DNA from 2 places in the Macrococcus brunensis genome. Region 2 is predicted to be linked to the other one. Evidence: riboswitches for the same ligand, from Rfam matches in the RefSeq annotation. Region 2 holds a riboswitch; the other holds the start of a gene.

Region 1 (4,525 bases), 360 kb from region 2:
CTTTTTCAGTGTTGACGACAGGAGGATAGCCTTTTAAGTATTTAAGCTCATAAGTAATACCTGTAGTCGTCACAAGACCTTCTAAACAGCGTTTAAGTTCTGAATACATCAGATTCTGTGTTTCTGCATCGAATGTACGAATCGTGCCACCGATTTTGGCGCTATCTGGAATGACATTATTCTGTTCGCCCGCATTAAACATTGTGATAGAGAGAACAGCAGGAGCAGTGGGTTTTGTCTTACGGGATACAATATACTGCAGGTCATTGCAGAGACGAATAGCAGCTGCGATCGGGTCGATTGTCGTATCAGGATGAGCAGCATGCCCCCCGCGACCTTGCAGTGTGATCCAGAAGTCGTCAGGAATACCTGTCACTGTGCCTACTTTATAGCCAATCTGGCCGACTGGCAGGCTGCTTGATACATGCTGGCCGATAATCGCATCTACGCCGCGCAGACAGTCATCCGCTATCATCTGAATAGCACCGCCGGGGTCTACTTCTTCAGCATGCTGATGGATGAAAACAATATTGCCCGGTATTTCGTCGCGATGCTGACTGAGAATCTTTGCAGTGATGAGTAATACCGCTGTATGAGCATCATGACCACAGGCATGCATGACACCAGGGACTGTAGACTTATAAGGGACTTCTTTTTCATCCTGGATGGGCAGTGCATCAAAGTCAGCACGGATGGCGATTGTCGGTAGTGCCGGATCTTTGATCATCCGTCCGACAACTCCTCTGCCCCCAACCCCTGTTTCGACTTCGATACCGAGAGCCGTTAGATAATCAGCGATGTAAAGGGGAGTTTTCTCCTCCTGAAAAGAGAGTTCAGGATGCATATGGAAATGACGACGGATTTTGATCAGTTCGTCATTATATTGTTCAGCGTTGTTGATCATCATTGAGCAGACCTTCTTCCGTTAAGATTGATAGAAACATTTTAAGACCACTGGCAAGAGATGCTTCGTCGATATCGAACAGCGCATGGTGATGGGGCGGATAGTCCGGTGAACCTGCGCCTGTCAGAAAGAAAGCACCCGGCTTATATTGCAGGTAATAAGCATAGTCTTCACCGACCATCATCGGTTCTGCTTCTATAAAAGGCAGATTCAGCCGTTCAGCTGTCTGGCGGATGACTTCGTATTCCCTGTCATGATTAGTGACAGAGGGATAGCCGTCCATATAGTTGAAATGGTACGTGATACCCATCGATATCTTAAGACCCTCCAGAATATCTGTCATCGCTTTTTTGATCTGCTGCTTCACTTCATCACGGAATGTGCGGACTGTCCCTGTACAGTAAGCTTCCTGACTAATGATATTAAAGGCCTGTCCGGCTTTTACTTTACCGACTGTTACAACAGCAGGATCTACAGGATCAATCTGCCTGGAAACAATGGTCTGCAGCTGGCGAATGAGTTCAGCCATTGCGACGATTGCATCAATAGTGGTGTGGGGTTTAGCACCATGACCACCTTTACCGATCAACGTAATCTCGAATAAATCCGGGCTTGCCATCAGTGCACCAGGACGGCAGTGAACTTCATGTGTTTTGAACTGACTCCAGAGATGCTGGCCATAAATCGCATCGACACCTGCGAGTGCACCGTCCGTCACCATAGGCTCAGCCCCGCCCGGTGCCAGTTCTTCAGCAAACTGAAAAATCAACACAACATTGCCGTTGATCTTATCGGTATGTTCATTCAGGATAGACGCCAGAGAAAGTAAAATTGAAGTGTGGCCATCATGACCACAGGCATGCATAACACCTGGCACGGTCGATTTATACGGGACCTCCTTTAGATCCTGTATTGGCAGTGCATCAAAATCAGCACGAAAAGCAATTGTTCTATCGCCATTTCCCTTTATTTCAGCGACTATTCCGTTTCCTCCGACATTCTCTCTGATATGAAAATGAGAAAGTTTCTGCAGATGTTTCAATATGTATTGATATGTTTCAGTCTCCTGGAAAGAGAGTTCAGGATGTTGGTGTAAATATCTTCTCTGTTCAACTAGAGCGGACAATTGATTTTCAACAACTTGATTTATTTTCATAGTTCAGCTCCCGTTTTCTTTAAATTCTAGCAAACCTCCAGGCAGAATAAAACAACTGTATTTTAAATAATCTGAATCGTCTAAGAAAAGTGCACATAAGAGATACAACCAGCATGGTTAGAAATTTCTGAAGATAGTGTTGACATTAAATCTGCTGTCCTTTAATATTCATATTAACCAAAAACTAAATAGTTCTTATCAAGAGTGACTGAGGGATTAGGCCCGATGACGTCCAGCAACCTGTCCGATGGAAAAGGTGCCAATTCCTACAGTACACAAGTACTGAAAGATAAGTAGAGATACTGATGGCGACGTTTTTCCTGGGAACAGGAGAAACGTCTTTTTTTGCTTCTTGATGATGAACAAGGGGGAAATTATGAATTTTGATGAGTATTTCTTAATGGATGAACAAGCAGTCAGCGATTATATCAAATATAAGACAACTCTGTTTGAGACTGATGAACTGTTTGTAACGGAGATTGGTGACGGCAATTTAAACTATGTTTTTAGAGTTTCAGATGGAGAACGTTCTGTCATCGTTAAGCATTCTGGGCACACTGCGCGGATCTCAGATGAGTTTGTTCTATCAACAGACCGCACGATCAGAGAAGGACACTTGATTCAGGCGCATAGTCATTACGTTCCTGATCTTGTACCTCAAATCATCCTAATTGATCCGATTATGAAATGTGTCATCATGGAGGATTTAAAAGACTATACGATATTACGGACAGCGCTTCAGGACGGACAGACATTCCCGTTTCTAGGGCAGGAGCTCGGACGCTATTTAGCAGAGACTTTAATCCGTACTTCAGATTTTGTGATGCCCGCTAAAGAGAAAAAAGCGCTCCAGAAAGAAATGATCAATCCGGAACTCTGTGAGATTACTGAAGATCTCGTCTATACAGAACCTTTTTATAATAACTTCAATCGTAATGAGCTGTCTGAAGACTTAGCGAAAGTAGTAGACCGCATCGTCTATCAGGACCCTGCTCTTAAATCAGCAGTTGCGCAGGCGAAGCTGAAGTTTCTGAATAAAGCAGAGAGCCTGATTCATGGTGACCTGCATTCCGGCTCAATCTTTATCAACTCGTCAGGACTTAAAGTCATCGACCCTGAATTCGGTTTCTTTGGCCCGGCTGGTTATGACCTCGGCAATATTATTGCCCATCTGTTCTTTGCCCATACGCATGCCTCATCATCAGGACGAGTGGACCAGGCTCTCTGGATAGAGCAGACGCTTGAAGAAGTGCTTCAGACATTCCGGTCTCAGGCGCTCACTATTTTACAGCAGGAGACCATAGATGTAGCTTTGCGTGATTCATCTATTTTTGCAGGATTTATCAATGAAATCGAAAAAGATGCTTACATTGTCGCAGGACTGGAGATCATCCGCCGCATTGTAGGTATTGCCAAAGTTACAGATATTACGAGCTTACAGGATGACCGCATTACAGCCGAAACGCAGCTTCTGCTGTTCGCAACTTTCTTAATCAAACATCCTGAGCAAGTCAGAGCTTTTTCCTCGCTGTTCACGCTGTTTGACAGCAGCAAGGAGTCAGTCGCATGAAAGCTATCTCGTACAAAGACGGCAAACTGACGCTGCTGGATCAGACACAGCTGCCTCATCAGACGACACACATCACTTATACAGAACATGAGAAAATTGCTCGCGCCATTGAAGATATGGTGGTCAGAGGAGCACCTGCTATCGGTATAACAGCTGCTTATGGCGTCGCAGTAGGCGCACGTGAATATCAACGTGGTTCTTTCAAAGAACATATGACACGTGTTATCGAAAGACTGCAGCATACACGGCCGACTGCTGTTAACCTGCACTGGGCACTGAAACGAGTTCATGCAGTAGTCACTGATCATCCTGCTGAAACGATTCAGGCGCTTGAACAGGAAGCAGAAAGAATCTTTGAGGAAGACCAGGCAATCAACCTGGCGATTGGACAGCATCTTAAAAGATTAGTAACAGAATCATCAGCTTTTCTGATTCACTGCAATCCTGGACGCCTTGCCACCAGTGATTACGGTACAGCGACAGCACCTTTCTATCTGGCCCACGCGGAAGGTGTGAAGTTTAAAGTCTATAGCGACGAGACCAGACCAAGACTACAGGGTGCTTTGACAGCCTACGAACTATCAGAAGCAGGTATTGATGTAACGGTCATCACAGATTCAACAGCCGCGACATTGATGCAGCAGGGGAAGATAACAGCAGTATTTGTAGGATGCGACAGAGTGGCAGCGAATGGCGATGTCGTCAATAAAATCGGGACACTGCCGCTTGCGATAGCCGCTCACTATTTTAAAGTGCCTTTTTATGTGGCGGCACCCACACCAACGTTTGACCTGACGATAGAAGACGGCAGTCATATTCCGATAGAAGAACGTCATGCGACTGAAGTGACACATATTCGTGAGCAGCTGGTCACAATCGAAGGGACTGTCTACAA
Region 2 (4,525 bases):
GTGCTGCCAGTTCTTCCTGGTCACGTTTACGTTTAGAGTTTGCCATCAACCACAGCACAAGGAAAATCAATGCCAGTACAGCAAGCGCAATCAGCCCGTAATGCAGGGGTGTTAATTCAGATAAGTTCATATATCTTCTCCTTCTTTAGTGTCTTACTCATATTATAAAGAAGTTTAGCGGGAACTTCAGTAATTTTCATATATAAATTCATATAGACTTTCGCTTTAAAATTTCTTCTGTTATTTTAAAGTTTAGTTTTACACCAGATGGGTATGGATGATTAACCTCACCTGAGGAAAACTTTATGATAGGAGCCAATTTCATGACAAACTATAAGAAGTTCTTACTGACAGGTGCATTTGCTTCTGCTTTATTACTCGGTGCTTGTGACAGTGCAGAAGAAAATCAAGCAGAAAAAACAGAAGACTCAGCTGAAGAAGTTGAAGATAACACTGAAAACGATTCAGTGGAAGATTCTGCTGAATCTGTAGAAGACGCTGCTGACGAACAGGAATAATTCAAAAGGAGGCTTTCGCCTCCTTTTTTATTTTGAAATGTGATCGACAAAATCATAAAGATGCTGGATATCATCCAGATTATCATTACAGACTTCGCTGTGATGACAGATGTAATCCCCTTTTTTTGTATAAGTGCCGTCAGCGGATGCTTTCGTCTTGTTCAAGAACAATGAAACGTCTGATTCTTTGTTGCAGATTTTGCAGAAACCTTTTACTTTAGTCGGTGAAAGTTCACCGTAGATCCCATGTAGCTGCTCATCCTGGTCTTTATAAATGATGAATTTGCGATGCGCTGAAACATCGTTCCAGCCGATATAGCTGATGAGCTGTGTGTCGATTGTTTCAGGATTCGGCACTTTCAGTTTCTTCACTTTCTTGAATAACCGTTCCATCTCATTCTGCGAAGGCATCTCGAAAGGTTCCACATATTGTTTTAAATGATGCAGCACTTGTTCTGCCTTCGCTTTAGACAACTGTTTATCATCTAGTTTCATAACTTCTTCTTTAACATCGATGTCGTGTACTGAGAAGACTGCCTCTATTTCGTCAAGCAACCGCTCCTGTTCTGCCTTATTCGTTCTAAGATCATTTGTCTTATAAATTCTTAAGAGCTGTCTGACATGGTTCTTTACTTTTATGTAGTCATACACTTTAATCTGATTCATATCAGTTCCTCATTTCACAAAAATAGACAGGAAGCCTGTGCTTCCTGTCTTCATTATACGCTATTATTTTGCTAAAGCAGATTTCAGTGCCTCTACTTTATCGGTCTGTTCCCATGGTAACTGTACATCTGTACGGCCGAAGTGACCGTAAGCCGCTGTCTGTTTATAGATTGGACGACGGAGGTCAAGCATCTTGATGATACCTGCTGGACGTAAGTCGAATGTGCTGCGGACTGCTTCTACAAGTTCCACTTCAGAATACTCGCTCGTACCGAATGTATCAACTGAAATTGACACTGGATGTGCCACACCAATCGCATAAGCAAGCTGTACTTCTGCTTTATCTGCAAGACCAGCTGCGACGATGTTCTTCGCTACGTAACGTGCTGCGTAAGCGCCTGAACGGTCAACTTTCGTCGCATCCTTACCAGAGAATGCACCGCCACCGTGACGTGCATAGCCACCATAAGTATCAACAATAATCTTACGGCCTGTTAAACCAGCATCCCCTTGAGGTCCACCGATAACGAAACGGCCAGTCGGGTTGATGAAGTATTTTGTTTCTTCGTCGATCAGATCAGCTGGTACGACAGGTTTGATAACGTGTTCTTTAATATCCGCCTGAATCTGCTCAAGCTCAATTTTCTCGTGGTGCTGAGAAGAGATAACGATTGTATCGACGCGTTTAGGTTTGTTGTTCTCGTCATACTCAACAGTAACCTGTGTTTTACCGTCCGGACGTAAGTAATCAAGCGTGCCGTTCTTACGCACTTCTGTTAAACGACGCGCAAGTTCATGAGATAAAGAGATTGGAAGAGGCATTAAGCTCTCTGTTTCATTACATGCGAAACCAAACATTAATCCTTGGTCACCCGCACCGATTGATTCGATATCTGAATCAGATAAGTCTTCACGGTCTTCAAGCGCACGGTCAACACCTTGTGCGATATCAGGAGACTGTTCATCGATTGCTGTTAAAACAGCCATCGTCTGGAAGTCATAACCGAATTTAGCACGCGTATAACCGATTTCTTTAACTGTTTCACGTACGACTTTCGGGATATCAACATAAGTAGAAGTTGTGATTTCGCCGGCGATTAATGCCATACCTGTAGTGACTGATGTCTCACATGCCACACGTGCTTTAGGGTCTCCTGTAAGAATAGCGTCTAAGATTGCGTCAGAAATCTGGTCTGCAATTTTATCCGGATGTCCTTCTGTTACTGATTCAGAAGTAAATAATTTACGATCTGTCATAGATAATTTCTCCTTTTATATATATGATTACGGTTCAATCCATAGAAAAAAGCCTTTCCCTACAGTTAAGAGAGAAAGGCTCGAAAATACAAGTCCATTCACTCTTATCGTTCAGAATAACTCTGCAAACGGTTTGGCACCTTACTTAAAAGGTTGCTGGGCTTCAAAGGGTCCATGTCCCTCCACCACTCTGGATAAGAGAATCCGCAAGTAAGATAATACTAAACTTTGTGTAAACCGTCAACATGTTTAACTTAAATCTCAAAATGAATTATTTTTATGAATTTTCAAACATTAAATATGTGAGATGGCATATAATTTTCATTATGCTATACTTATGAGTGAAAATGCTTACATCAGCATATCAATCAATAAATGGGGGATTATTTTATGAGTGCAAATTACACGGCAGAAGTCAGACAACTGCTGGAAAAACCGTCTACGTTAAAACAGTTATCACGTACGCAGCTGATAAATGAAATCATTCTGAATAACGAAGGCGAATTAACTGAATCAGGTGCTGTGCGTACTGAAACAGGTAAATATACAGGTCGTTCACCAAAAGACCGCTTTATCGTACGCGAGGCAGATACAGAAGATAAAATTGACTGGGGTGCTGTCAACCAGCCGATTGAAGAAGAAGTCTTCCTGAAATTAGTCGATAAAGTGCTGAACTACTTAAATGAAAAAGAAAAAGTATATGTTTTTAACGGCTATGCAGGGGCAAGCAAAGCGTCACAGTTAAAATTACAGGTTATCAATGAACTCGCCTGGCATAATATGTTCGCCCGTACCATGTTCATCCGTCCTGAAACAAAAGAAGAAGGACTTGCTATTGATCCGGAATTCACCATTATCTCTGCGCCTCATTTCAAAGCAGATCCAGCAGTAGATGGCACAAAATCAGAAACATTCATCATCACAAGCTTCAAACATAAAATCATCTTAATTGGTGGTACTGAATATGCCGGCGAAATGAAAAAAGGAATTTTCGGTGTCATGAATTACTATTTACCGGTTCAAGGCATCATGAGCATGCACTGTTCAGCAAACGTCGGTGAAAATAAAGATGTTGCCTTGTTCTTCGGTTTATCAGGAACAGGTAAAACAACATTGTCAGCAGACCCTCAGCGTAAACTGATTGGTGATGATGAGCATGGCTGGAACGATGAAGGCGTCTTTAACATCGAGGGTGGCTGCTATGCGAAAACAATCAACTTAACACGTGAGAAAGAACCTCAGATCTACGATGCTATCCGTTACGGTGCAATTTTAGAGAACGTTAAATTAGAAGAAGACGGTACACCTGATTACTCTGACAAGTCACTGACAGAAAACACACGTGCCGCTTATCCGATTGAAAACATCGATAATATCGTTCTGCCGTCTTATGCAGGACATGCAAAAACAATCATCTTCTTAACAGCAGATGCGTTCGGTGTCCTTCCTCCGATCTCTAAATTGACAAAAGAACAGTCAATGTATCATTTCTTAAGTGGATTCACATCTAAACTTGCCGGTACTGAGCGCGGTGTAACAAGTCCGCAACCTGTATTCTCAACATGCTTCGGTTCACCATTCTTACCACTGCATGCAACGGTTTACGCGAACATGTTAGGTGACCTGATAGACAAGCACGGCGTTAAAGTATACCTCGTCAACACTGGCTGGACAGGCGGGGAATATGGTGTCGGTAGCCGTATGAACCTTAAATATACACGTTCAATGATTCGTCGTGCGATCAGCGGCGGCCTTGAAGATGTAGAATACGTACAAGACGATATTTTCGGCTTAAACATTCCTAAAACAGTCCCTGGCGTGCCATCTGAGCTATTAATGCCTCGTAATACATGGGTATCAGACGATGCTTACGACGAAACAGCAACAAAACTTGCAAAAATGTTCCAGGAGAACTTCAAGCAGTTCGAATCACCTGAAATAGAAGAAAAAGGCGGCTTCAAATACCGCGGATAATATATCAAAATCCCCTTCACTGCTCGATGCAGCGAAGGGGATTTTTTTTGCGAGGATTGACTGAGGCTTGGTGCAATTATCTGTTTTTTTGCACCAGCTTTCCTCGAGAA

What was found. Region 2 has a riboswitch for S-adenosylmethionine ahead of metK (methionine adenosyltransferase). Riboswitches for the same ligand answer to the same signal wherever they lie in the genome.
Region 1: another riboswitch for S-adenosylmethionine. It lies ahead of mtnK (S-methyl-5-thioribose kinase); the one in region 2 lies ahead of metK (methionine adenosyltransferase).

The regions. Positions count from the first base shown of each region.
Region 1 covers NZ_CP092179.1:1,980,017-1,984,541, reverse strand. The annotation lists gene MGG13_RS10515 (amidohydrolase) at 1-907, opposite strand, end outside; gene MGG13_RS10510 (amidohydrolase) at 888-2,060, opposite strand; SAM riboswitch class I at 2,253-2,356, shown strand; gene mtnK (S-methyl-5-thioribose kinase) at 2,437-3,630, shown strand; gene mtnA (S-methyl-5-thioribose-1-phosphate isomerase) at 3,627-4,525, shown strand, end outside.
Region 2 covers NZ_CP092179.1:1,617,079-1,621,603, forward strand. The annotation lists gene MGG13_RS08395 (nuclease-related domain-containing protein) at 1-130, opposite strand, end outside; gene MGG13_RS08400 (hypothetical protein) at 324-518, shown strand; gene MGG13_RS08405 (FusB/FusC family EF-G-binding protein) at 546-1,184, opposite strand; gene metK (methionine adenosyltransferase) at 1,248-2,441, opposite strand; SAM riboswitch class I at 2,543-2,642, opposite strand; gene pckA (phosphoenolpyruvate carboxykinase (ATP)) at 2,832-4,415, shown strand.